4 regions of the Sphingomonas sp. CFBP 13603 genome follow, and region 1 is predicted to be linked to each of the others. Evidence: riboswitches for the same ligand, from Rfam matches in the RefSeq annotation. Region 1 holds a riboswitch; each other region holds the start of a gene.
What was found. Region 1 has a riboswitch for cobalamin ahead of IFR23_RS08970 (DUF1636 domain-containing protein). Riboswitches for the same ligand answer to the same signal wherever they lie in the genome.
Positions count from the first base shown of each region.

Region 1 (5,690 bases):
CGGGCTCGTCGCCGGCAGCTACGTCCACGGCCTGCTGGCGCTTGCCGAACAGCGGGCGGTCTGGCTCGCGCGGATCGGCGTCGATGCGGTCGGGCCCGATCACGGCGCCTCGATCGACGCGGCGCTCGACGCGATCGCGGCAACGCTCGAACGCCACCTCGATCTCGACGCGATGCTGGCTTTAGCGCAGCGTGCCGGTCATGACGCCACCAACGGCTAGCGCGAGCAGCACCCCGGTCTCGGCGATCTCGATCCCGGCACCATAGGCATCGCCGGTCACGCCGCCGAGCGTCCGCCGCAACCACGCCGCCACGCCGAGCAACAGGAACGGAACGATCACCAGCGCCGGAGCCATCACCGCCGCCAACGCCAGCACCAGTCCCCAGCCGATGAGGTCCTGCCGCCGCACCGCACCCGCGATCGCCGCCCCCAGGCCGCCCGCCCGGATCGGCGGCAACATCCTGGCCCAGGCGAGCGGCCCCATCCGCGCCGCAAACGGCACGAGGATGACGACCCACCAGCCTGCCATCCCGACCGCATGCAGCAGCACCAGCTTGGCGATCATCTGGCTGACGATCGCGACGACGCCGAAGCTGCCGATATGCGGATCCGCCATCACGGCGAGTAACCGCGTCCGATCGCCGTGCGCCGCGCCCAGGCCGTCGGCGAGGTCAGCCAGCCCGTCGAGATGCAGAGCGCCGGTGATCGCGACCCACGTCAGTAGCGCAGCGCAGGCGCCCGTCCACGGATCGATCAGCGCGCCAAGCCATCCGGCCACCGCGACCATCACGCCGACTGCCAACCCGACGATCGGGTAGAAGCGTATCGCCTCGGCAAAACCGCTCGGCCCGACGGTCACGCGCGGCATCGGCAGGCGCGTCAGGAAGCCGAACGCTACGATCAGCCGCCTCATGTCGCGAGCCCGACGATCTGGACGGTCCGCTCGTCTCCAGGCCAGATCCGCAGCGACACGAGCGACGCATAGGGCAGGTCGAACGCCCAGATCTGTCGTCGATCGAACCCGCACAGATCCGCGAGCGCCGCGCGGATCGCGCCGCCATGCGTGACGATTAGCGTCGCCGCCGGGGGCACATCGGCAAGCGCATCGTGCACGCGGCCTTGGAGCGCAGACCAGCGCTCCCCGCCCGGTGGAGGCGCCGCGTCTGGATCGTCATAAAACTGCGCCAACGCCGTCGGATCGACCTCCGCGGGCTCGAGCCCATCCCAGGCCCCGAAATCGAGCTCGCGCCACCGCGGGTCGACATCGACCTCGATCGCCCGAGAGGCGGCGATCGCCCGCGCACAGTCGCGTGTCCGGGCAAGGTCCGACGTCACGATGCGCGCGACGTCGAGCGTCGCCGCCCGTGCCAGACAGGCGGCAATGCCCTGAACCGTCACCGATGCGTCGGTCCGTCCGAGCAGCAGCCCTTCTCGTGTCGGTGCGCCATGCCGCATCAGGTACAGCATGTGCGAGCCGGTCACGCGACCGAGACCCCCGCCTCGGCAAATGTCGCCATCTCGTCATGCGCCGCCAGCGCCGCGCGAACGAGCAACGTCGCAGTCGCCGCGCCGCTTCCCTCGCCGAGCCGCATGCCCAGCGACAACAGGGGATCGAGACCCAATGCCCGCAACAGGCGCGCATGACCCGGCTCGGCCGACACGTGGCCGGCAAGACAGTGTGCGAGGATATCCGGGCACGCAGCGGCGATCGGCGCGACCGCGGCACAGCATATGAAGCCATCGAACATGACGGGTACGCCAGCGAGGCGCGCCGCGAGGACCGCGCCTGCGATCGCCGCAAGTTCGCGACCGCCAAGCCTGCGTAGCGTCTCGAACGGGGTGGTCAGTGCGTCCCGGTGCAGCGCCAGCCCGGCCTCCACGGTCGCGATCTTGCGGGCCATGCCGTCGTCGTCGACTCCCGTACCGGGCCCGACCCAGTCGCGTGCCGATCCATCGAAGCTGGCGAGGCACAGCGCGGCGGCCGAGGTCGAGTTGCCGATCCCCATTTCGCCGAGCACGATCAGGTCGGGCGCATCCGCAACGACGGCGGCGCCCGCGTTGATCGCGGCGAGACATTCCTCCTCCGACATCGCCGGGGCGACGGTGAAATCGATCGTCGGCCGGTCGAGGTCGAGCGGGACGACTCTGAGATCGAGCCCCGCCGCGCGCGACAGCGCGTTGATCGCCGCGCCGCCATGCTCGAAATTGGCCACCATCTGCGCCGTGACGGAGGCCGGAAACGCACTGACGCCGCGATCGACGATGCCGTGATTACCCGCAAAGATCACCACCCGGCCGCGATCGAGCCGCGGGCGTTCATGGCCCTGCCAGCCGGCCATGAAGACGGCAATCTCTTCCAACCGCCCGAGCGAACCCGGCGGTTTGGTGAGTTGCCCCTGACGCGCCACCGCCGCCGATCGGGCGGCTTCGTCCGGCTGCGGCAACGCGCGCAAGGATGACAGAAATGCTCCGGCCGTCGAAAAGAAGGTCATTCCACGACGAACCCGGCGGGCGGCGTGCGCGTGATGAAGTGGCCCTTCACCCCCTGCGGCCATTGCTTGAACGGCACCTGCCCGAACGCGCTCTCGCCGTAGAGCCGCGCGTAATCGAGGATCGCACGCGCGGCGTCTTCGGTCGGCTCGAATCTGCCGAGCACATAGCCAACCTTGGCGGGCGCGCGGAGGTGGATCGTGCAGAAATCCTGGCACGCGAACAGGCACGGCATCTCCTGCACCGCGACGTCGGCATAAGCCGGATCGCTCGCCTGCACCGCCTTCAGCGCGCTGACCAGCCGCGCGCCGCCGCGTTGGCCGTGCTCGTCGTCGCGCGCATCGGTGGAATGGCGGCACGTATTGCACGCGACTACCGCGACGCCGTCTTCGACCGGCTTCAGCATGTCCGTTCCCGGACGATCTCGGAACGATGTGAACTTGGCATAGAAACCCCTTCGGACAGTCGGTCTCGCACGACGCGAAGGGCGAAGGTGCATGCCTCCAGCCTCCGCGCAACGCGAAGCGATGTCGTCGCTCGGGGTGTTACCCGTCCGTTCGGCGCACCCTGGCCGGACGAAAGACGACCGCGACGGGCAGGTCTCCTGGCTCGCGGGTCAACGCCGTCCGCGCCGCCTTCTCGGGAACATCCCAATGGCATGAGGCACGATGGCTCGCCGCGTACAGTTGCAGGGGCAGCCGGGTGTTTCCCGTTCCCATTTTCATCCCCCTCCGCGCGAGCATCGGGGGAACCTGTCGCGGGGGCAGCGATAGGCGGGAGGTGGAGACGACGCAAGACACGGCTACGTCGGTTAGAAGTCCGCCAGCCATCCCCACGCGCTCCCGTCATCCTGACGAAAGTCAGGATCCAGGGTAACGGGAGGTGGCCTTCGTGGCTCTGGATCCTGACTTTCGTCAGGATGACGGACGGTGGTTTCATTGGGTCGTAGAGTACGAAGCCGCCTAGAACTCCACGCCCGCCTGCGCCTTCACCCCCGACCGGAACGGATGCTTCACCTGCGTCATCTCGGTTACCAGGTCCGCCATCTCGATCAGCGCGTCCGGCGCGTTCCGCCCGGTCACCACGACATGCGTCATCTCGGGCTTCTCGGCTAACACGGCCAGCACCTCGTCGACCAGCAGATACTCATACCGCAACACGATATTGAGTTCATCCGCGACCACCATCGCGTACGACGGGTCGGCAATCATCCGCCTGACCTCGTCCCACGCCTCGCGCGCCACCGCGATGTCGCGCGCGCGATCCTGCGTGTCCCAGGTAAAGCCCTCCCCCATCGGCTTGAACTCGCATAGGTCCGGGAACGCATCGAAAACCGCCTTCTCGCCGGTCGTCATCGCGCCCTTGACGAACTGTACCACGCCAACCTTGCGCCCATGTCCGATCATCCGCACCGCCATGCCGAACGCGGCGGTCGACTTGCCCTTGCCCTTGCCGGTGTGGACGATGATCAGGCCCTTCTCGATCGTCTTGCTCGCGACGATCCGGTCGTGGACCTCCTTGCGCTTGGCGCTCTTGGCATTCTGCTCGTCGTCGGTCCGCATGATCAAGTCCTCTCGTCCTCCCGATGGCGGATCGCGCCGCGCGGCGCTAGAGCGACCGACATGCTCCGCCTCACCGACCTCAAGCTCCCGCTCAACCACGCCGACGAAGCGCTGCCCGCCGCGATCCGCGATCGCCTGCGCGTCACCCCGCGCGACCTGATCCGCTACACCATCGCGAGGCGCGCGCACGATGCCCGCGACAAGATGGACATCCAGCTCGTCTATTCGGTCGACGTCACGCTGAAAAACGAGGACGCCGTCCTCACGCGTTTCCGCAAGGATCGCCACGTCCAGCGCACCCCCGACACGGGATATCGCTTCGTCACCAAGGGCGGCACGAGCTATACCGGCCCCCGACCGGTGGTCGTCGGCGCAGGGCCATGTGGCCTGTTCGCCGGCCTGATCCTAGCGCAGATGGGCTTCCGCCCGATCATCCTCGACCGCGGCAAGGTCGTCCGCGAACGCACCAAGGACACCTGGGGCTTGTGGCGCAAAAGCGTCCTCAACCCCGAATCCAACGTTCAGTTCGGCGAGGGCGGCGCCGGCACCTTCTCCGACGGCAAGCTCTGGAGCCAGATCAAGGACCCGCGCCATCTTGGCCGCAAAGTCCTGACCGAGTTCGTAAAAGCCGGTGCGCCGCCCGAAATCCTGACCGAAGCGCACCCGCATATCGGCACCTTCCGCCTCGTCACGATGGTCGAGAGCATGCGCGAGACGATCGAGGCGCTCGGCGGCGAATACCGCTTCTCGACGCGCGTCGATGGTCTCGACATCGTCGACGAGGCCGGCACCCGCCAACTCCGCGGGCTTCACCTGAGCACCGGCGACTATCTCGAAGCCAACCACGTCGTCTTCGCGGTCGGCCACAGCGCCCGCGACACGTTCGAGATGCTCCATGCCAAGGGTGTCCACGTCGAAGCGAAGCCGTTCTCGATCGGTGTCCGCATCGAGCATCCGCAGTCGTGGATCGACGAAGCCCGGTTCGGCCCCTGCGCCGGTCACCCGGATCTCGGCGCGGCGGCGTACAGCCTGTCGCATCACTGCAAGAACGGGCGAACCGTCTATAGCTTCTGCATGTGCCCAGGCGGCACCGTCGTCGCCGCGACCTCCGAGGAAGGCCGCGTCGCGACCAACGGGATGAGCCAATATTCGCGCAACGAACGCAACGCGAACTCGGGGATCGTCATCGGCATCGACCCCGAGCGCGACTATCCCGGCCACCCGCTCGCCGGGATCGAACTGCAACGCTACTGGGAATCGCGGGCGTATGTGGCCGGGGGTTCGAACTACAAGGCACCCGCGCAACGCATCGGCGACCTGCTCGCTGGGCGGGCGTCGACTGCGCTCGGCTCGGTGATCCCGTCGTACAAGCCGGGCGTGCACATGACCGACCTGTCGGAATGCCTGCCCGAGTTCGCAATCACCGCGCTGCGGGAAGCTTTGCCCGCGTTCGGGCGCGAGATTCCCGGCTACGATCATCCCGACGCAGTGCTGACCGGGGTCGAGACGCGGACCTCGTCGCCGGTGAGGATCACACGGGGCGACGATTTCGTGAGCCTCAATACGGCGGGGCTTTTCCCGGCTGGCGAAGGCGCTGGCTATGCGGGGGGTATTCTTTCCGCGGCGGTCGACGGGATC
Region 1 is NZ_JADBIA010000004.1:264,395-270,084, forward strand. Features, by position in the region: gene IFR23_RS08950 (cobyric acid synthase) at 1-220, shown strand, start outside; gene cobS (adenosylcobinamide-GDP ribazoletransferase) at 182-913, opposite strand; gene IFR23_RS08960 (histidine phosphatase family protein) at 910-1,482, opposite strand; gene cobT (nicotinate-nucleotide--dimethylbenzimidazole phosphoribosyltransferase) at 1,479-2,492, opposite strand; gene IFR23_RS08970 (DUF1636 domain-containing protein) at 2,489-2,896, opposite strand; cobalamin riboswitch at 3,068-3,261, opposite strand; gene cobO (cob(I)yrinic acid a,c-diamide adenosyltransferase) at 3,453-4,052, opposite strand; gene IFR23_RS08980 (NAD(P)/FAD-dependent oxidoreductase) at 4,113-5,690, shown strand, end outside.

Region 2 (5,690 bases), on a different contig from region 1:
CCGAACACGATTGCCGCGACTGCTGCGAGGGCTGCGACCGACGACACGCCGACGACGGCGGGGTCGGCGAGCGGATTGCGGAGATAGCCTTGCAGCACCGCGCCCGACAGGCCGAGCGTGGCGCCGAGCGCTAGCCCGAGGACTGCACGTGGGAGGCGCAGTTCGAGGATGATCCACCAGCGCGGGTCGGTCGAGAACCAGGCGGAGGCCGGCACCCAGACTTTCCCGCAGCCGAGCGACAGGCCGAACAGGAGGATCACGAGCAGACCGAGGGCGACGAGCTTGAGGGTGCGGGTCATCAAAACGCCGCCTCGCCCATACCGACCACCGCCACGACCGCCACCCCGGCGGAGGCCGGGGCCCAATTGGAGGACGGTCGTGACGATGCGCGGCACTCCGTTACTTCGGCCATTCCAATTGGGCCCCGGCCTTCGCCGGGGTGGTTTTGGTATGCGTGCAGCATCACAGCCCCGCCCGGATCGCGGCAAGGCGTTCGAGCGCAGGCGGGATCGTCGGCCCACCGCAATTGACCAGGACGCGCGGGAAGACGGCTTGCGGCGTGTTCGGCAACAAGCGGTGGCGCAGCGCGGTGCCGCGGCTTTTTCGTTCGGAAGCGATCACGACGGCGGGGGGCTGCGTCACGATCGTTTCGGCTGACAGCGTGCCGGTATGCGTCAGGCCGTAGCTCGCGGCGGCGTTGCGGAAGCCGACGCGCGTCATCATGTCGTTCAGCAACGTGCTCCCCCCGGTCGCGAGATCGCCGCTGATATAGAGCAACGCGCTCGGCGAAGCGCCATCCTTGCGGCTCCGGCGCGACACCGCGCGGTCGATCTCAGCGTTGATTCGCGCGCCGCCCATCGGCGCACCGGCAGCCTCGGCGATCTGCGTGACCTGCGCCTGGCTCTCCGCGATCGAGTCGGGGATGCCGATCAGCAGCGTCTTCAAACCGGCCCGCGCATAGGCCGCCTGCGTCGCGGGGGGCGTGTAGGTGCTAGCGATGACCAGATCGGGGTGGAGCGCGATCACCTCCTCTGCGGTCCCGGCGATCCCGCGAAACCTACGCGCGACAGCGATCGGGATCGAGGTTGCGGAGGGATCCTGCGAATAATGGCTGATCGCGGCCATCTTTGCGGGCGGCAGGATGCGGACCAGCACCGAATCCGCGCACGGATTGGTCGAGACGATCCCCCCGCCTACTCCCGCGCCGGGGGGCTTGGCGCAGCCCCCGATCAGGAGCGCGAGGAGGATCGCCCCGCGCCTCACTTCAGGCGCAACCGCACGCCGCCATAGGCCGCGCGGCCGTAATTGCCGTAGCCGGCAATCGTCTCGTACCGCGAGTCGGTCAGATTATCGACGCGGCCATAGACCGCGAACCGCTCGCCGATCGGCAGTTCCGCACGGACGCCGGCCAGCGCATAGCCGTCGAGCCGCGTGGTATTGCTCGCCTCGTCGAAGCTGTCGCCGACCATCGTCACGGTGCCGCCGACGGACAGTCCGAACGCGAACCGATAATCGGCATCGACGCTCGCGGTCTGCTTTGGGCGACGTGCCAGAACATTGCCGAAATTGTCCCCGATCGAGCGGTTCTCGGTGTCGATATAGCTGTAGTTGGCGGTCAGCGTCAGCGCGTCGACCGGGCGCAGCGCGAGCGTGAATTCGACGCCATCCGCTTCGGCCCGCGCGACGTTGTCGTAAACGCCGAACGGACGGTTGGCGCAGATCGAACCGGGCGTCGCCAGCTCGGCCGGGCTGCAATCGCGGAAGTCGATCTGGTTGCGCGTGCGGCGATTGAAATAGGTCACCGCGACGCGCGCCCGGTTGCCGAGAAACGCCTGTTCGACGCCAACGTCGAAGTTGCGTGCCGTCTCCGGATCGAGGCCACGGTTCCCGTAGTCGGAGAACAGCTGGTACAAGGTCGGTGCCTTGAAGCCCTCGCCATAGCTCGCGCGGACGGTGGTGCCGGTCCGCAATGCCAACGCTGCGTTGGCGCCGAACGTCGTGTGGCTGCCGAAATCGTCGTGGTCGTCGTTGCGGACGCCGCCGGTGACCGTGAGGATATCGAGCGGCTTGACGATCAGCTGGCCGTACACGCTGGTGATGCCGGTATCTGCAAACGTGAAGCCGTCGTTGAAACGACTGTTCTCGCGCTCGACACCTGCGACGACGCGCACCTGGTCGAGCGGGCGGAAGTCGCCCTGATATTCATAGCGCTCGCTACGGCCACGGCCAATGAACGATATGTCGCCACCGGGCTGGGTGAAGTTGTCGCGGTTGATATCGGCGATCGTGAACGCCACGCGGTTGTTGAACCGACCGTCCGCGAGGTTCGCATGTAGGCCCGCATAGCCGTAAAGCTCTTGCGTGGTGGCGTAGGCGAGACTGTCGGCGACCACGAACGTGTTCGGGTCAAAACCGTCGTCGATCTCGACTTTGCTGTCCGCGAAATAGCCGCGCAGGTCCAGGCCGATGCCCGGCGCGAACTCGACGCCCACCCGCCCGGTTGCGCCATATTGGCGATAGCCGTCGCGCTCCGTGCCGCTGGCTGCGGACGAGATACCGTCGGTGCGCAGATAGCCGCCGGTCAGCGATCCGGACACCGGCCCCGACTTGCCCGAGACGCCCGCGCTCGCGAACACGCTGTCGGCATAGCCGTACTCGGCGTTGGCGCGCGCTTGCACGCCCTCGGTCGGCGCGGCTGTGATGATGTTGACGACGCCCCCAATCGCCTGGCTGCCCCAAGGCACCGAGTTCGGCCCGCGCAATATCTCGATGCGCTCGACCGAGCTCGACAGCAGGTTGCCGAAGTTGAAGCCGCCCCCGGTCGACGAGGGGTCGTTGACGCGCACGCCATCGATCACGACGAGCGTCTGGTCCGCCTCGGCACCGCGGATGCGAACGCTGGTCAGCGCGCCGACCGTACCGTTGCGCGTGACGGTAATGCCCGGCGTGGTCGCGAGCAGATCGGACACGACGGTGGTCTGGCGGCGCTCGATCTCGGCGCGGTCGATCACGGTCACGGCCTGGCCGATCTCGCTCAGCGGTTGCGCCGCGCGGGTCGCGGTGACGACGACTTCGGGGGCGTCGAAGTCGGGAATGTCCTGCGCATAGGCGGGCGATGCGATCGCCGCGGCACTCAGGAGAAGGAAGAATTTCGTCATCGGCTGCGTCCTAAACGGAACCGCCAGCGACCATTCGCCGGGCGGCCAGACGTCTCTCGCTCGAGGAAACCCGGCATGACCGGAGCACTCGTCCGCGCCGGACACCCGCCCGCGCAGTGGATCGACCGTGAGAGGCAGGTCTCCTGGCTTCCGGGTCGCCGCGCCCACCCCGCCTTCCCAGGTCGAGACCCAGTGGCATATCGGGGTGGCCGCTATCCGGTCACAGTTGCGGGTACAGCGCCGGTCTTGCGGATTTGGATCGTGACGACCCGGCCCGCGCACCGACTTCCCTTTTGATCCCGTCGCCGGGAACCCTTCACGTTGGCGGCATTAGTCGTGCGCCAGACACGGGTCAACGCAGAGACACCTGGAGACGATCGGCGCTCACCGCCCGCCGTACCGCAGCCCCACCCAGATCGTTCGCGGCGTGGCGCGCTCGACGATGTTCGCGCCGCTGATCCCTGCCTCGACGCGCTCGTTGAACAAATTCTCCCCGCGCACCTCGGCGACCAGCGAGCGCAGGATCGGCAACGCCGCATACGCGTCCAGCGTCGTCGCCGGATCGAGCACCCGCGTGTTCTGGTCGTCATCGAACTGCCGGCCGATATGGCGCACGGTCAGCGACAGCGCTGCCGCGTCGTGTCGCCAGTCGATCGTCCCCGAAACCTGATCGCGCGGGGTCTGCGCCGGACGCAAACCGTCCAGAGCAGCCGTGATCCCCGACCCCTCGACCTTCGAATTCGTATGCGACCACGATGCCTGCACGCCAAACGGACCCGGCCGATACGCCGCATCCAGCTCGAACCCGTGCGCGCGGATCGCGTCGAGGTTCTGGCGAACGCGGTAGGTCGTCACCCCCGGCAACACCTGCGGCGGGTTGGTCGTCGTGACGTTGGCCACCGCATCCTTCAGCCGGTTGTAGAAATACGTCGCGGCGATGCTCACGCCCGGAGCAGGCGTCAGCGTGACACCGCCCTCGACCCCGGTCAGCCGCTCCGGCGACAGCAGCGCGTTCGCCGCGGTCGCATCGTTGCCGACGCGGAATGGTCGATACAGTTCGTTGAGCGTCGGCAATCGCCACCCGCGATACCCGGCCGCCCGCAGCGTGATCGCCTCGACCGGTTGATACGCTACGCCCGCCCGGCCGGTCGTCTCGCTGCCGTCGCGATCCGCATAGCGCAGATTGGTCAGCGCCGCGCCGCCCGCGAGCGGCCGTTCGGACAGATAGCCACCGTCGATCGACCACCAGTCGACCCGGCCACCCAGGCTGAACGTGAAGTCGCCCGCGACGAGGCTCCCATCCGCGAACACGCCAGTCGTCGTCGTGCTCCCGCCGGCCTCGCGCCGCCGCGTCGGCGCTGCGTTGACGAACGTGTACAGCTCCTGCGTCTTCCCGCTGACATCGCGAACATCCGCTCCCAGGCGAAGCGCGATGCTCTCGCCCAGCGGCGGGAGGATCTCGATCCGTCCCCCCAGCCCCGTCGCGGGCGTATTATACTGGTTGAGCGACTGGATTGCGGTCGTCCGCGCGGCATTGATGCTGTTGAAGCTGCTCGCGAACGCGCGCGTCTGCAGATACGCCAGCGCCGAATATCCCCAACGCCCGCGCCCGACCAGCCGGACGCTCGCATCCGCGCCTTCGCTCTTGTTGTCGGTGAAGTCGCTGCCCCGGTCGCGCCGATCGGTGAATGCGCTCGCATTCATCTGCAATTCGGTCTTCGCACCGATCCCGACGACGGTCCGCAGCGCGCCCGACGCCTGCTCGTACGGCGCGGCGCGATCGACGATCCCCCGGCTTTCCTCGACGGTCGGCGTGAAGCCATCCCCGCGCGCGTAAGCGCCGGACAGGGTCGCAAACCCCGACCCGCGCACCAGTGCGGCATACCCCTGGGCATCGACCGAATCCCGGCTGCCATACGCAACGTTGCCCTGGAAAGGCGCCGCTTGGTCCGGCGTCGCGCTTTCGAGCTCGACCGTCCCGGCCAGCGCGCCCGGCCCCTGATACCCGCTACCGCCGCCGCGCGTGACGCGGATGCGCCCGAGCCTTTCCGTCGCATACGCCGGAAACGCGACCCAGCCGCCGAACGGATCCGCCTGCGGCACGCCGTCGAAGATCAGCAGCGCACGGCTCGACGCATTGCCACCGATCCCGCGCAACGAAATCCCCTGGCTGGTCGGGTTGGCGCTGCGCGAATCCGACCGACGAAACTGCTGGAGCCCCGCGACATCGGCCAGCACGCTCTCCAGCCGATTGCTCGCATTCGCCTGGATCCGCGCGCGATCGATCGTGACGACGTCGTACGCACGATCGCCGGGCGCATCGGCAAGCCCGCGCCCGGTGACGACGATCTCAGCCGGCTGGTCGGCCGCGACACTTGTCTGCGCAATCGCGCTCCCGGACGAGATCAACACGAAGGCGAGCGTAGAGAATGAGATACGGATCATTACCACCGCATGGCAGCTTTTCCGCCCGCCCGGAATACACCTCCGACGTCAGGCTGCGCCGAGCTTCGCCGCATTGCGCGCGATCGC
Region 2 is NZ_JADBIA010000010.1:74,148-79,837, reverse strand. Features, by position in the region: gene IFR23_RS15000 (FecCD family ABC transporter permease) at 1-299, opposite strand, end outside; gene IFR23_RS14995 (ABC transporter substrate-binding protein) at 463-1,263, opposite strand; gene IFR23_RS14990 (TonB-dependent receptor plug domain-containing protein) at 1,260-3,158, opposite strand; cobalamin riboswitch at 3,275-3,490, opposite strand; gene IFR23_RS14985 (TonB-dependent receptor) at 3,543-5,603, opposite strand; gene IFR23_RS14980 (DUF4126 domain-containing protein) at 5,652-5,690, opposite strand, start outside.
Region 2: another riboswitch for cobalamin. It lies ahead of IFR23_RS14990 (TonB-dependent receptor plug domain-containing protein); the one in region 1 lies ahead of IFR23_RS08970 (DUF1636 domain-containing protein).

Region 3 (5,690 bases), 140 kb from region 1:
CCGCATCATGCCGTCGACCCAGGCCGGGTTTGCCGCGCGGGCGTGGACGACGCGGGCTATCTCCTCGTTGAGCGGGCGGGCCTTGGCCTGGTTCGGATCGCGCGCGTCCAGATGGTAGAGCGTGGCGCTGCCCCCTGCGACCGATTGCGCGGCGGCGAAGCCGGCCTCGTGCGCGGCGTAATCTGCGGCGAGCAGGAGGTCGGTCTCGGGCAGGTCCTGGACGTGGACGAAAGCATCCGCGGCGGCGACACGCTCGCGGATGCCGGTGGGATCGAAACTGTCTTGGCCGTCGTCGAGGACGTGGCTGGAGGCGGACAGCCAAGCTTGGCCGGCCGTCAGGCGCGCTGCGGGCGTGTAGGTTTCGGCGGCGTCGCCCATGCTCAGGCCGTAGCGGCCGGGTTCGGGACCGTAGACGCGGGCGGTGGAGGGCTTGCCGACGAACGGGTTCCAGTCCTGCGGTTCGTCGCGTGTGGCGAGGGCCCGGACAGTCTGGCCGAACATTGTGCAAAGCGTCGGGAAGGCGTCGCGGAACAGGCCCGACACGCGCAGCGTGACGTCGATGCGGGGGCGGTCGAAGTTCGCCAGTGGCAGGATCTCGACACCCGTCACGCGGTCGGATTGCATGTCCCACACCGGTTCCGCGCCGAGCAGATGGAGCGCCATCGCGAACTCCTCGCCCGCGGTCCGCATCGTGGCGGAGGCCCATAGGTCGACGACGAGGGTGCGAGGGTAATCGCCGTGATCCTGCAAATGGCGGCGAATGAGTTCGTCGGCGAGCTTCACGCCCTGAGTATGGGCGGCGCGCGACGGGACCGCGCGAGGGTCGGTGGTGTAGAGGTTGCGGCCGGTCGGGAGGACGTCGGCGCGGCCTCGCCACGGGGAGCCGGACGGGCCGGACGCGACGCGTTTGCCTTGGAGCGCCGACAGAAGACCCGCGCGTTCCGCTGCGCCGTGTTCGCCGCGGCCGTAGATGTGGAGGCCGTCGCCATACTGGCTCTCCTTCACGTCGCAGACGAAGGTGTCGATGCGGGTAATCGCGTCGGCTTGGGACTGTGCGTCGTCGAGGCCCAGCGTTGCGGCGAGACCGGTGGCGGTGGCTTCGTCGCGGATGTCGCGTTGCAGGCGGTCGCGGCGCGCCGGATCGAGGCCGTCGGCGTTGGAGAATTCGTCAAGCAGCGCTTCGAGGCGGCCGAGGCCGGCACCGGTGCGCGTGCGCTCCAGCGGTGGCGGGACGTGGCCGAGCGTGACCGCACCGAGGCGGCGTTTGGCTTGCGCCGCCTCGCCGGGATCGTTGACGATGAACGGGTAGATGACGGGCATCGCGCCGGTGAGCGCCTCGGGCCAGCAGGCATCGGACAGCGCAACCGACTTGCCGGGGAGCCATTCGAGCGTGCCATGCGCGCCGACATGGACCAGCGCATCGGTGCCCCGCGCGTGGAGCCAGAGGTAAAAGGCGACATAGGCGTGGCAGGGGCAACGCGAGAGGTCGTGATATTCCTCCGTGCGTTGCTTGGTTCGGCCGCGTTCGGGTTGAAGGGCGACGAGTGCGCCGCCCTGATCGATCGCGGTGAACGTGAAGTCTTCCGTTGGATCGCCCCAGGTTTCCTGAAGGTCCTTACGCAGGGCCTCTGGGAGGTACGCGATGGCGTTGCGATACTCGGAGAGCGGCCAGTGAATGTAAGCGCTAGCGAGGTCCGCCGCGTCGGCTGTAATCGCGTAGCCGGCGTCCGTGAGGTCGGCGAGGATCGCTTGCGTAGAGGCTAGCGCGTCGAGACCGACGGCGTGCGCCATCTGGTATGCCTTGCCGGGGTAGGTCGAGAGGACGATCGCGAGGCGGTGCTCAGCGACGGGCTTGCTGGCGAGGCTAGTCCAGGCTTCGATGCGCGCGGCGATGGCGGTGATGCGGGCCGGGTCGGCGCGGTGTTCGCGGCGGGTGTATTCGAGGTCGCCGTCGCGGGCGGCGCTCTCCTTGAAGCTGGCGACGCCGGCGAAGAGGCGACCGTCCACTTCGGGGAGGACGACGTGCATGGCCAAGTCGGCGGGCGACAGGCCTCGGGTGGCACCGGCCCAGGCGGCGCGGTCGGAGGTGGCTAGCGCGATCTGGAAGACGGGCACGTTCGCGCCGTCGAGAGGCGTCGTGTCGGAGACGCCGCGGGCGGAAAAGGCGGTGGCGTTTACGACTGCGGCGGGTTCTAGTGCATTGACCCAGCGGCTCAGCCAGACGGCTGCGTCGGGGGCTTTGAGCGAAGGCGCGAAGAGGCCGATGACGTCGAACCCTCGCGCGGAAAGTTCGGCGTGGAGCGCTTCGATCGGGTCGAGGTCCGCGGCGGTCAGGTATGAGCGGTAGAAGACGATCAGGATGCGGGGGCGTGTCGCGTTCAGGGCGAACGCGGCCGGGCAGGTCACGCCGTCATGTGGCTGCCAGCCGCCGACATCGGCGATCGCGCGGACGCCCGTTACGGGACCAGCGTAACAGCCGGCGGCCAGCGCGAACTGGGCTAGCGCCGCCTGCGCCGCGACTGCGCCGCCGGTGTCGCAGAGATGGGCCAAACGGCGGAGCGTCGATAGCGGGATCGTCGAGGCGGCGTCGAGCCGCGTGTCGATGCGCCCGTCCGCTGCGAGGACGGCGAGCGCTATGCCCTTCTCCCGCGCGAGGTTTTCGACCTGTTGCAGGCCGTAGCTCCAGTACGAGCGCCCGCCGATCAGCCGGATCAGGATGCCTTTCGCGCCCGCCAGCGTCTGCTCGACATAGGTGTCGACCGAGAGCGGATGCTGGAGTGCGGTCAGGTTCGCGAGGCGTAGCGAGGGCAGTCGGCTTCCGGCCGCATCCGCACGTCTCCAACCCGCGGCGAACGCGCCGAGGTCACCGTCGGAGAAGGAGAGGACGACGAGATCCGCGGGGGATTGGGCGAGGTCCTGCGGGACCGTGCTTTCCTCCAGCCCGTGAGTCTCGCGGAAGACGACGTGCATCGTGGGCCTCAGCCGTCCAGAGCGGCCTTGATGCGGGCCTCGTCGATCCGGTCGTGCTCGGCGATCACCACCAACTGCGTGCGGCGCGGTTCGCCTGCGCGCCAGGGGCGGTCGTACTGAGTACGGACCCGCGCACCGACTGCCTGAACGAGCAGGCGCATCGGCTTGCCGGTGACGGCCGCATAGCCTTTCACGCGGAGGATGTCGGCACCGCGGGCGAGCGCTTCTATCTTCGCGGTGAGGTCGGCAGGGTCGGCGATCTCGCCAAGCTCGACGACGACGCTGTCGAAATCGTCATGCTCGTGATCGTCCTCGCCGTCGTGATGCGAGGGGCGGCTGGCGATGTCGTCCTCGGCGGCGGCGTTCAGGCCGAGGATCACGCGGGGGTCGATGATGCCGTCGGTGAGGTCGATCACCGGGAGCGGCCGTGCGGACTCGGCGGCGATCACCGCGCGTGCCTTCGCGACGCCCTCGGGGCCGGCGAGATCGACCTTGGTCAGCAGCACGAGATCGGCGCAGGCGAGCTGATCCTCGAACACCTCCGACAGCGGCGTCTCGTGATCGACGCTGGGGTCGGCGGCGCGCTGCGCGTCGAGCGCGGCGACATCGGGGGCGAAGCGACCGGCGGCGACTGCCTCGGCATCGGCGAGTGCGATGACGCCGTCGACGGTGATGCGCGACCGGATCGCGGGCCAGTCGAACGCCTTCAGCAGCGGCTTGGGCAGCGCGAGCCCGGACGTCTCGATCAGTATGTGATCGGGGCGCGGGTCGAGCGCGAGGAGAGCCTCGACGGTCGGGATGAAGTCATCCGCCACGGTGCAGCAGATGCAGCCGTTCGCCAGCTCGATCACGTTCTCGGCCGGGCAATCGGGGATCGCACAGCCCTTGAGGATATCGCCGTCGATGCCGAGCGTGCCGAATTCGTTGACGACGACGGCGAGGCGGCGGCCGTTCGCATTGCGGATCAGGTGGCTGATGAGCGTGGTCTTGCCGGCACCCAGGAAGCCGGTGACGATGGTGACGGGGACCTTTGCCAAATTGGGCGAACGATCGGACATTATATTCTCCTGCAAGCACACGCACGCACGACCATAGGGCCGCACGCGTTCGTCGCTCAGACGGAGTACCGTGCCGCGACCATCCCCTGGATCGTAGCAAGAGCGACCGTAGCGCTGGCAGGTCTCCTGGCTTACGGGTCGAGGCTCGACGTACGCCTTCCCAGGTTTCCCCAGTGGCTGCCCTTGCGTGAAGGGCGTGTGCGTCTCGCTCACCGCTTACAGTTGCAGGGACAGCCGCGGCATTGGGAGGAACTCCCGCACCGCATTCCCATTCAAGCCCCGAAGGGCACCGGCGCGATCTGTGAGGTTCGGTGCAACCGACCCTCAGAAAGTGAACTAGATGAGTTTGCGGGGACTGCCAATGCGTCTTTGCATACGTCATGCCGGGCTCGTTCCGGCATCCACGGATCCGCATGCTCGATAGCCATGAGTTTGCGGAACCGTGGACCCCGGAACAAGTCCGGGGTGACGGAGGGGTGCGCTATCCGTGCACGACTTCGATCTCGTCGAAGCGTTTCCAGCGGTAGATCGCGAAGCTCAGCACCCAGCAGAGCACGAACAGCCCGATGATCGCGAAGCCGAGGCCGTTGAAATTCTCGCCGAGCGCCTCCGCCAGATCCCAGATGCCGCCGGTCAGCCCCAGCTTCGATCCGAGCAGCGCGAGCGTCTCGATCCCGCCGATCGCGATCGCGACGATCGCCGAGATCAACGTGATGGTGATGTTGTAATAGAGTTTGCGGATCGGCTTCACGAACGCCCACTCATACGCGCCGAGCATGACGACCCCGTCCGCGGTATCGACCAGCGCCATCCCAGTCGCGAACAGCACGGGCAGAACGAGGACGGTGCCGATCGACAGGCCGTCGGCGGCTTGGCTCGCGGACAGGCCGAGGATCGCAACCTCGGTGGCCGTGTCGAAGCCCAGCCCGAACAGGAAGCCGAGCGGCGCCATGTGCCAGCTCCGCGTGACCAGCCGGAACATCGGCCGGAACAGCCGCGCGAGCAAGCCGCGGTTGCCGAGCAGCAGGTCGAGATCCTCCTCGACATAGGTGCCGCCACTGCGGACATGGCCGAAGGTCCGCCACACCGAGCGCAGGATGATCAAGTTCATCGCCGCGATCGTGAACAGGAAGACGGCGGAAATGACGGTCGCGATGACGCCGCCGACCTGTTTGAACGCCTCGAACTGCGACAGCGCGCTGGCGGTGAGCGCGATCGCGACAGCGGCGATCAGCACGATCCCCGAATGACCGATCGCGAACCAGAAGCCGACCGCGATCGGCCGCTGGCCGTCCTGCATGAGCTTGCGAGTCACGTTGTCGATCGCGGCGATGTGATCCGCGTCGACGGCGTGCCGCAGACCCAGGCCCCAGGCGAGCAGCGCGGTGCCCAGCATCAGCGGTTGCGCGTGGAACAGCGAGAACGCCCAGCCCCAGGCGGCGATGTTGGCAATGATCAGGCCTGCGAACATCCAGCCGATCCGCTTGCGGGTGGCGGCGCGCGTCGGTCTCTCGATCGTTCTCTCTATCGTCGCAGTCGTCATGCAGAACTCCCCGGCGTCCGACGAGGACGGGGGCCTGCCGCGAGCGGCCGGGACACGCGAAGACCGGACGCCATGAGCAGCCGACGCGCGTCGCCGTGCGGCCCCTGCCGCGCGTGTCG
Region 3 is NZ_JADBIA010000004.1:123,357-129,046, reverse strand. Features, by position in the region: gene cobN (cobaltochelatase subunit CobN) at 1-2,970, opposite strand, end outside; gene cobW (cobalamin biosynthesis protein CobW) at 2,979-4,028, opposite strand; cobalamin riboswitch at 4,128-4,337, opposite strand; gene IFR23_RS08320 (HoxN/HupN/NixA family nickel/cobalt transporter) at 4,510-5,571, opposite strand.
Region 3: another riboswitch for cobalamin. It lies ahead of cobW (cobalamin biosynthesis protein CobW); the one in region 1 lies ahead of IFR23_RS08970 (DUF1636 domain-containing protein).

Region 4 (5,690 bases), 230 kb from region 1:
GCGCCGTACGTCTCGATTCGGGCGAGACGATCGAAGGCGACCTGTTCGTCGATTGCTCGGGATTCCGCAGCCTGCTGCTCGGCGATACGATGGCAGAGCCGTGGGAGGATTGGTCAAATTGGCTACCTTGCGACCGCGCGGTGGCAATGCCCTGCGCGTCACCCCAGGGGCCGATCGAGCCCTATACCCGCGCCACCGCGAAGTCGGCCGGCTGGCAATGGCGCATCCCGCTCCAGCACCGCGTCGGCAACGGCTATGTCTATTCCAGCGCACATCTCGACGACCAGGCCGCCGCGGACTCGCTGGTCGCTTCGGTCGAGGGCAAGCCTCTCGCCGACCCGCGCTTCCTCAAGTTCCGCGCTGGCCGCCGCCGCAATAGCTGGGTCGGCAACGTCGTCGGCATCGGGCTCGCCTCCGGCTTCCTCGAACCGCTCGAATCGACGAGCATCTACCTCGCGCAGATGGCGATTACGCAGTTGATCGAACTGTTCCCGCAACGCGCCGGATCGAAGGGTATCTCGCCGACGGACCGGACCGAGTTCAATCGCCTGGTCGACATGGAATATGACCGCATCCGCGATTTCCTGATCCTCCATTACCACGCCACCACCCGCGACGATTCCGACTTCTGGAACCACGTCCGGACGATGGAGGTGCCGGACACGCTCGCGGAGAAGATGGACTTGTTTCGCCGCGCCGGCCGCGTCGCGCAGTATAGCGAGGGGCTGTTCCTCGAGCCGAGCTGGCTGGCCGTGTATCTGGGCCAAGGCATTGTCCCCCAGGGCTGGGACCAGCGCGCGAACGGCCCCGCGCTCGACGGACTCGACCGCGCCGTCGCCAATCTCCGCGCACAGGTCGCCGCCACTGCCGGGGCGATGCCGGACCACGCCGCGTTCCTCGCCCAGCGCAACGCGACGATCCCGGCATGACCGAACGCACACCCGTTCGCAGCATTGCGGTGTTGGGCGCCGGCATCGTAGGCCTGTCTGCCGCGATTGCCTTCGCCCGTGCGCTGCCGGGGCTCGCGATCACGTTGATCGAAACTCCAGCAGACCCCGCCGCGCTGGCGGATCGCATGCCCGGCACGTTGCCATCGATCGCCGCGTTCCATGACCGCATAGGCCTTGGCGAACGCGATCTCCTGGCCGCCGGTACGCTGCATCATATCGGCACGCGACTGTCCGACTGGCGCTCCGACGGCGGACGTGTCGTCCTGGCACGAGGTGACCGCGGCGGTCCGATCGGCACAGGGGCGTTCCAGCAGCATTGGCTGAACGCCCGCCGCGCCGGCAAGGTCGCTGCGTTCGATGCGTTCTCGCCAGCCGCTGCTCTCGCGGTAGCAGACCGGTTCGTGCACCCAGCGGACGATCCGGCTTCACCGCTTTCAGGCATTGCCTATGCGCTTCGTCTCGATCCGCCGCGCTACCGGGATCTGCTTCGCGCGTTGGCGCGGCATCTTGGCCTGGCGCCCGTTCCAAGTGCGTTCGCGGGCGTCGAACGCCGTGCGGACGGCGGCGTCGAGGCGCTGATGTTGGCGGATGGTCGTCGGATCGTGGCGGATCTGTATCTCGATTGCGCCGGCCCCGCCGCCCCGCTTCGCTCGGCGATCGACACGCGGTGGGAAGATTGGGGCAGATACCTGCCTGTCGACCGCCTGCTCCTGGGTACGGGGCCGGCCCGCGCGCCCTCCCCGACCGACGATCTGATCGCACTTCCAGCGGGGTGGCGGTTCGAAAAGCCTTTGCGGGATCGCACGCTGGTCGGCCTTGCCTATGCCGCCGCCCAGACACCGGACTCCAGCGCACGTCGCATTCTCCCCGCAGGCGAGGAGGTCGTGGACATCGCCCCCGGCGCCCGCCCGGAACCCTGGCTCCACAACGTCCTCGCGCTCGGTGACGCCGCTGTCACGCTCGATCCGCTGGCCGACGCCAATCTCCACCTCGCGCAAGCAGGGATCCTGCGCGCGATCGACCTCCTGCCCGGCCGTGACTGCGCCGCCAGCGAACTCGCCGAGTACAACGCCCGCACCTACCGCCAGGCATCGCGCGTGCGCGATTTCCAGGCCGCGCACTATCACGCCGCGACCCGAACTGGCGGCGACTTCTGGAAGCACGTCCGCCGACTGCCTCGCACGGACAGCCTCGATCACACGCTCGACCAGTTCGCTCACCGCGGTCGCCTGCCGTTCTACGAAGACGAAAGCTTCGAGCCGGACGAGTGGCGTGGCCTGCTTCTAGGCCTTGGCACTATTCCACGCGTTCCCGATCCGGTCGCCGCGTCAGCGCCGCTGGCATCCGTCCGCGCAGCGCTCAGCCAAATGGCCGAGAACAACGGCGCGCTGCCATCACGGCTTCCGCTCTACCCTACCTATCTCGCACACTTGGAACGCACTCGATGACCGATCCCATTCGCAAAGTCGTCATCGTCGGCGGCGGCACCGCCGGCTGGATGGCGGCTGCCGCAGCGGCACGCTTCCTCGACGACGGCCAGCGCCAGATCGTCCTCGTCGAATCCGATGCGATCGGCACGGTCGGCGTCGGCGAGGCGACGATCCCGCCCATCCTCGGCTTCAATCATCTGCTCGGCATAGACGAACGTGACTTCGTCCGCGCGACAGGCGCTACCTTCAAGCTCGGGATCGAGTTCGTCGGCTGGGACACCGGCGCCGATCGGTACATGCATACGTTCGGGACGATCGGTAGGGACATCCAGGGCCTGGCGTTTCATCAACTTTGGCTGAAACTACAGAACCACCCCGGCATCGGCGCAATCGAGGCCTATTCTCCGGGTGGCATGGCCTCAAGGGTTGGCCGTTTCGGGCTACCGAACGACGAGCAGCGCCGGTCGGGCGCAAGCCCCATGGCCTACGCCTATCATTTCGACGCCAGCCTCTACGCCGCCTTCCTGCGTCGGCACGCCGAGGCCGGTGGTGTCACTCGCGTCGAAGGCCGCATCATCGGCGCCGACCGCGATCCGGAGAACGGCCATGTCCGCGCAGTTCGGCTCGAGGATGGCACCGCGGTAGAGGGCGACCTGTTCATCGATTGCTCGGGCTTCCGCAGCCTGCTGCTCGGCGACACGATGGGGGTCGAATTCGAGGACTGGTCGCACTGGCTTCCCTGCGACCGTGCGATCGCGGTTCCGACCGAACCGACCACGCCTGTACTGCCCTACACCCGCGCCACCGCACGCCCGGCGGGCTGGCAATGGCGGATCCCGCTCCAGCACCGCACCGGCAACGGCCATGTCTACGCCAGCACGCACATGTCAGACGACGAGGCCACCGCGCTCCTGCTCGCGAACCTCGACAGCGCCTCGACCGCCGATCCGCGCCAGCTTCGCTTCAAGGCAGGCCGGCGCGCGAAAATGTGGGAGGGCAACGTCGTTGCGCTCGGCCTTGCCGGCGGCTTCCTCGAACCGCTCGAATCGACCAGCATCCACCTGATCCAGACCGGCATCTCGAAGCTGTTCGCGCTGTTCCCCGATCGCGGCTTTTCCGCCGTCGAACGCGACGAATACAACCGGCTGATGGGCGACGCCTACACGTCGATCCGCGATTTCATCATCCTGCACTATCACGCGACCCGCCGCGACGACTCCGTGTTCTGGCGCCATGTCCGCACCATGCCGGTGCCCGACAGCCTGACTCGCAAGGTCGCACTGTTCCGCGAGAAGGGGCGCATCTTCCGCTACGACGACGAACTGTTCGGCATCCCGAGCTGGGTTCAGGTTCTGCTCGGCCAGAACGTCATACCGGTAGGTTACGACCCGGTCGTCGATGCGCTCGATGCCGACCGCGTTGCAGACGCCCTCCGCCAGATGCGGGCGGCCACCCTGCGCGCCGCCGAAGCCCTGCCATCCCATGCGGACTTCGTCGCCCGCTACGCAGCCTTCGTCGGCGTTTAGAACGGGTCCGACACGATCGTCGATTGCCCGCACTTCCCGCCCGAGCTACACCTTCCCCGTCGGCCCGTTCTTCGGACGGGTCGGCATGATCGCACCGGTGCTCCGCAAGGAGCTTAAAAGGGAACGCGGTGAGGGTGGCTTCGGCCATCCGATGCCGAGGCTGTCCCTGCAACTGTAAGCGGCGAGCGTGATGCATGTGCGTGGCCGGGCGAATGCCCCGAGCCACCAGCCACTGGACCGATCGGTCTGGGAAGGTTGTGCACCAAGCGGTGACCCGTGAGCCAGGAGACCTGCCGGCGTGTGGTCGCTCTTGCCTGGTCCAGGGGATGGCCGAGGCACGGTACTCCGTCTGAGCGACGATGTGTGCGGTGGGGACCGCATGGGCAGACGTGCCGGCCGCGACGGCGTCCGGCGGGCACGACTGCTCCCGTTCGCTTAGGCGCGTGCTCGGGCCGATCGCTCGTGACGCGGGCCGAGGCGTGGGCTCGCGCGCCATGCTCGAGAGCGTCCCCTGCCGGTTCGTCCGACGCCCCGGGGGTTACCAATGGTCTTTTCGATTTCGCGCGCCACGATCGCCGCGTCCTTTCTCGTTTCGATACTGCCGCCCACGGCATACGCTCAGATCGCGGAGGACCGATCCGGCGATACGACCGACGACATCCTCGTCACCGGTCGTCATCAAGCGGACCTCACCGTCCCGAACGCGACCGGCAGCCGGCTCAAACTGACGCCGCTCGAAACACCCGCGACGCTGTCCGTCATAGACGGGGATACGATCCGGGCACGCGGCGACATGACGGTGATCGACGCGACCAGCCGCGCGCCCGGCATCACCAGCGTCGGCAATCTCGGCAATGGCGGCACCGCGCTCGCCGCCCGCGGGTTCAGCGGCCAGGGTTCGGTGCTCCAGCTGATCGACGGCGCCCGGCTGTTTCCGGCGGCCGGCACGATCACCTTCCCGACCGACCCGTGGATGGTCGACCGCATCGACATCCTCAGCGGCCCCGCCTCCGTACTCTACGGCCAAGGTGCGCTAGGCGGCGCGGTCAACGTGCTGATGCGCCAGCCGAATACCGTACGGACGCAGGTCGACGGCGAGATCGGCTATGGATCGCAGGACAGTTTCCATGTCGCAGCCGGCGCAGGCGGACCGATCGGCAATGACCTGTCGTACCGCGTCGACGGCAGCTATCGGCGGTCCGAAGGCTATGTCGATCGCGGGCAGTCACGCAGCTACGCGCTGTCCGCCACGCTGCGCTGGGCACCGACCGACACGCTCGTCGTCACCGCGCGCGACGATTACGGCAACCAGAACCCGATGCGCTATTTCGGCACGCCGCTGATCGACGGGCGTCTCGACGACAACAACCGCGATCGCAACTACAACACGCGCGACGGGCATGTCCGGTACCGCGACAACCGCACCAGCCTGCAGATCGATTGGACGCCGACCGACGCGCTCACCGTCAGCAACCAGGCGTACCGCCTGACCTCGAAGCGATCGTGGCTCAATCTCGAAAGCTATTGCTGGATCGCGGCGGACGGTTTCTGCCCGAACGGTGCCAATGGCGATCCTGCTACGCCCGGCCGGATCTATCGCACCGACATGACCGGGATCGTCCACGACCAGACGCAATGGGGCGATCAGGCCAGCATGACTCTGAAGACGCCCATCGCCGACGGCATTTCGAACGATGTCGTGCTGGGTTTCGACGTGAACCTGATCAAGCTCACATACTCGCATAATTTCGGCGCCGACCCGCAGATTTCCCCAGTCGACCCGT
Region 4 is NZ_JADBIA010000004.1:30,044-35,733, reverse strand. Features, by position in the region: gene IFR23_RS07985 (tryptophan halogenase family protein) at 1-929, shown strand, start outside; gene IFR23_RS07980 (tryptophan 7-halogenase) at 926-2,398, shown strand; gene IFR23_RS07975 (tryptophan halogenase family protein) at 2,395-3,906, shown strand; cobalamin riboswitch at 3,987-4,218, shown strand; gene IFR23_RS07970 (TonB-dependent receptor) at 4,451-5,690, shown strand, end outside.
Region 4: another riboswitch for cobalamin. It lies ahead of IFR23_RS07970 (TonB-dependent receptor); the one in region 1 lies ahead of IFR23_RS08970 (DUF1636 domain-containing protein).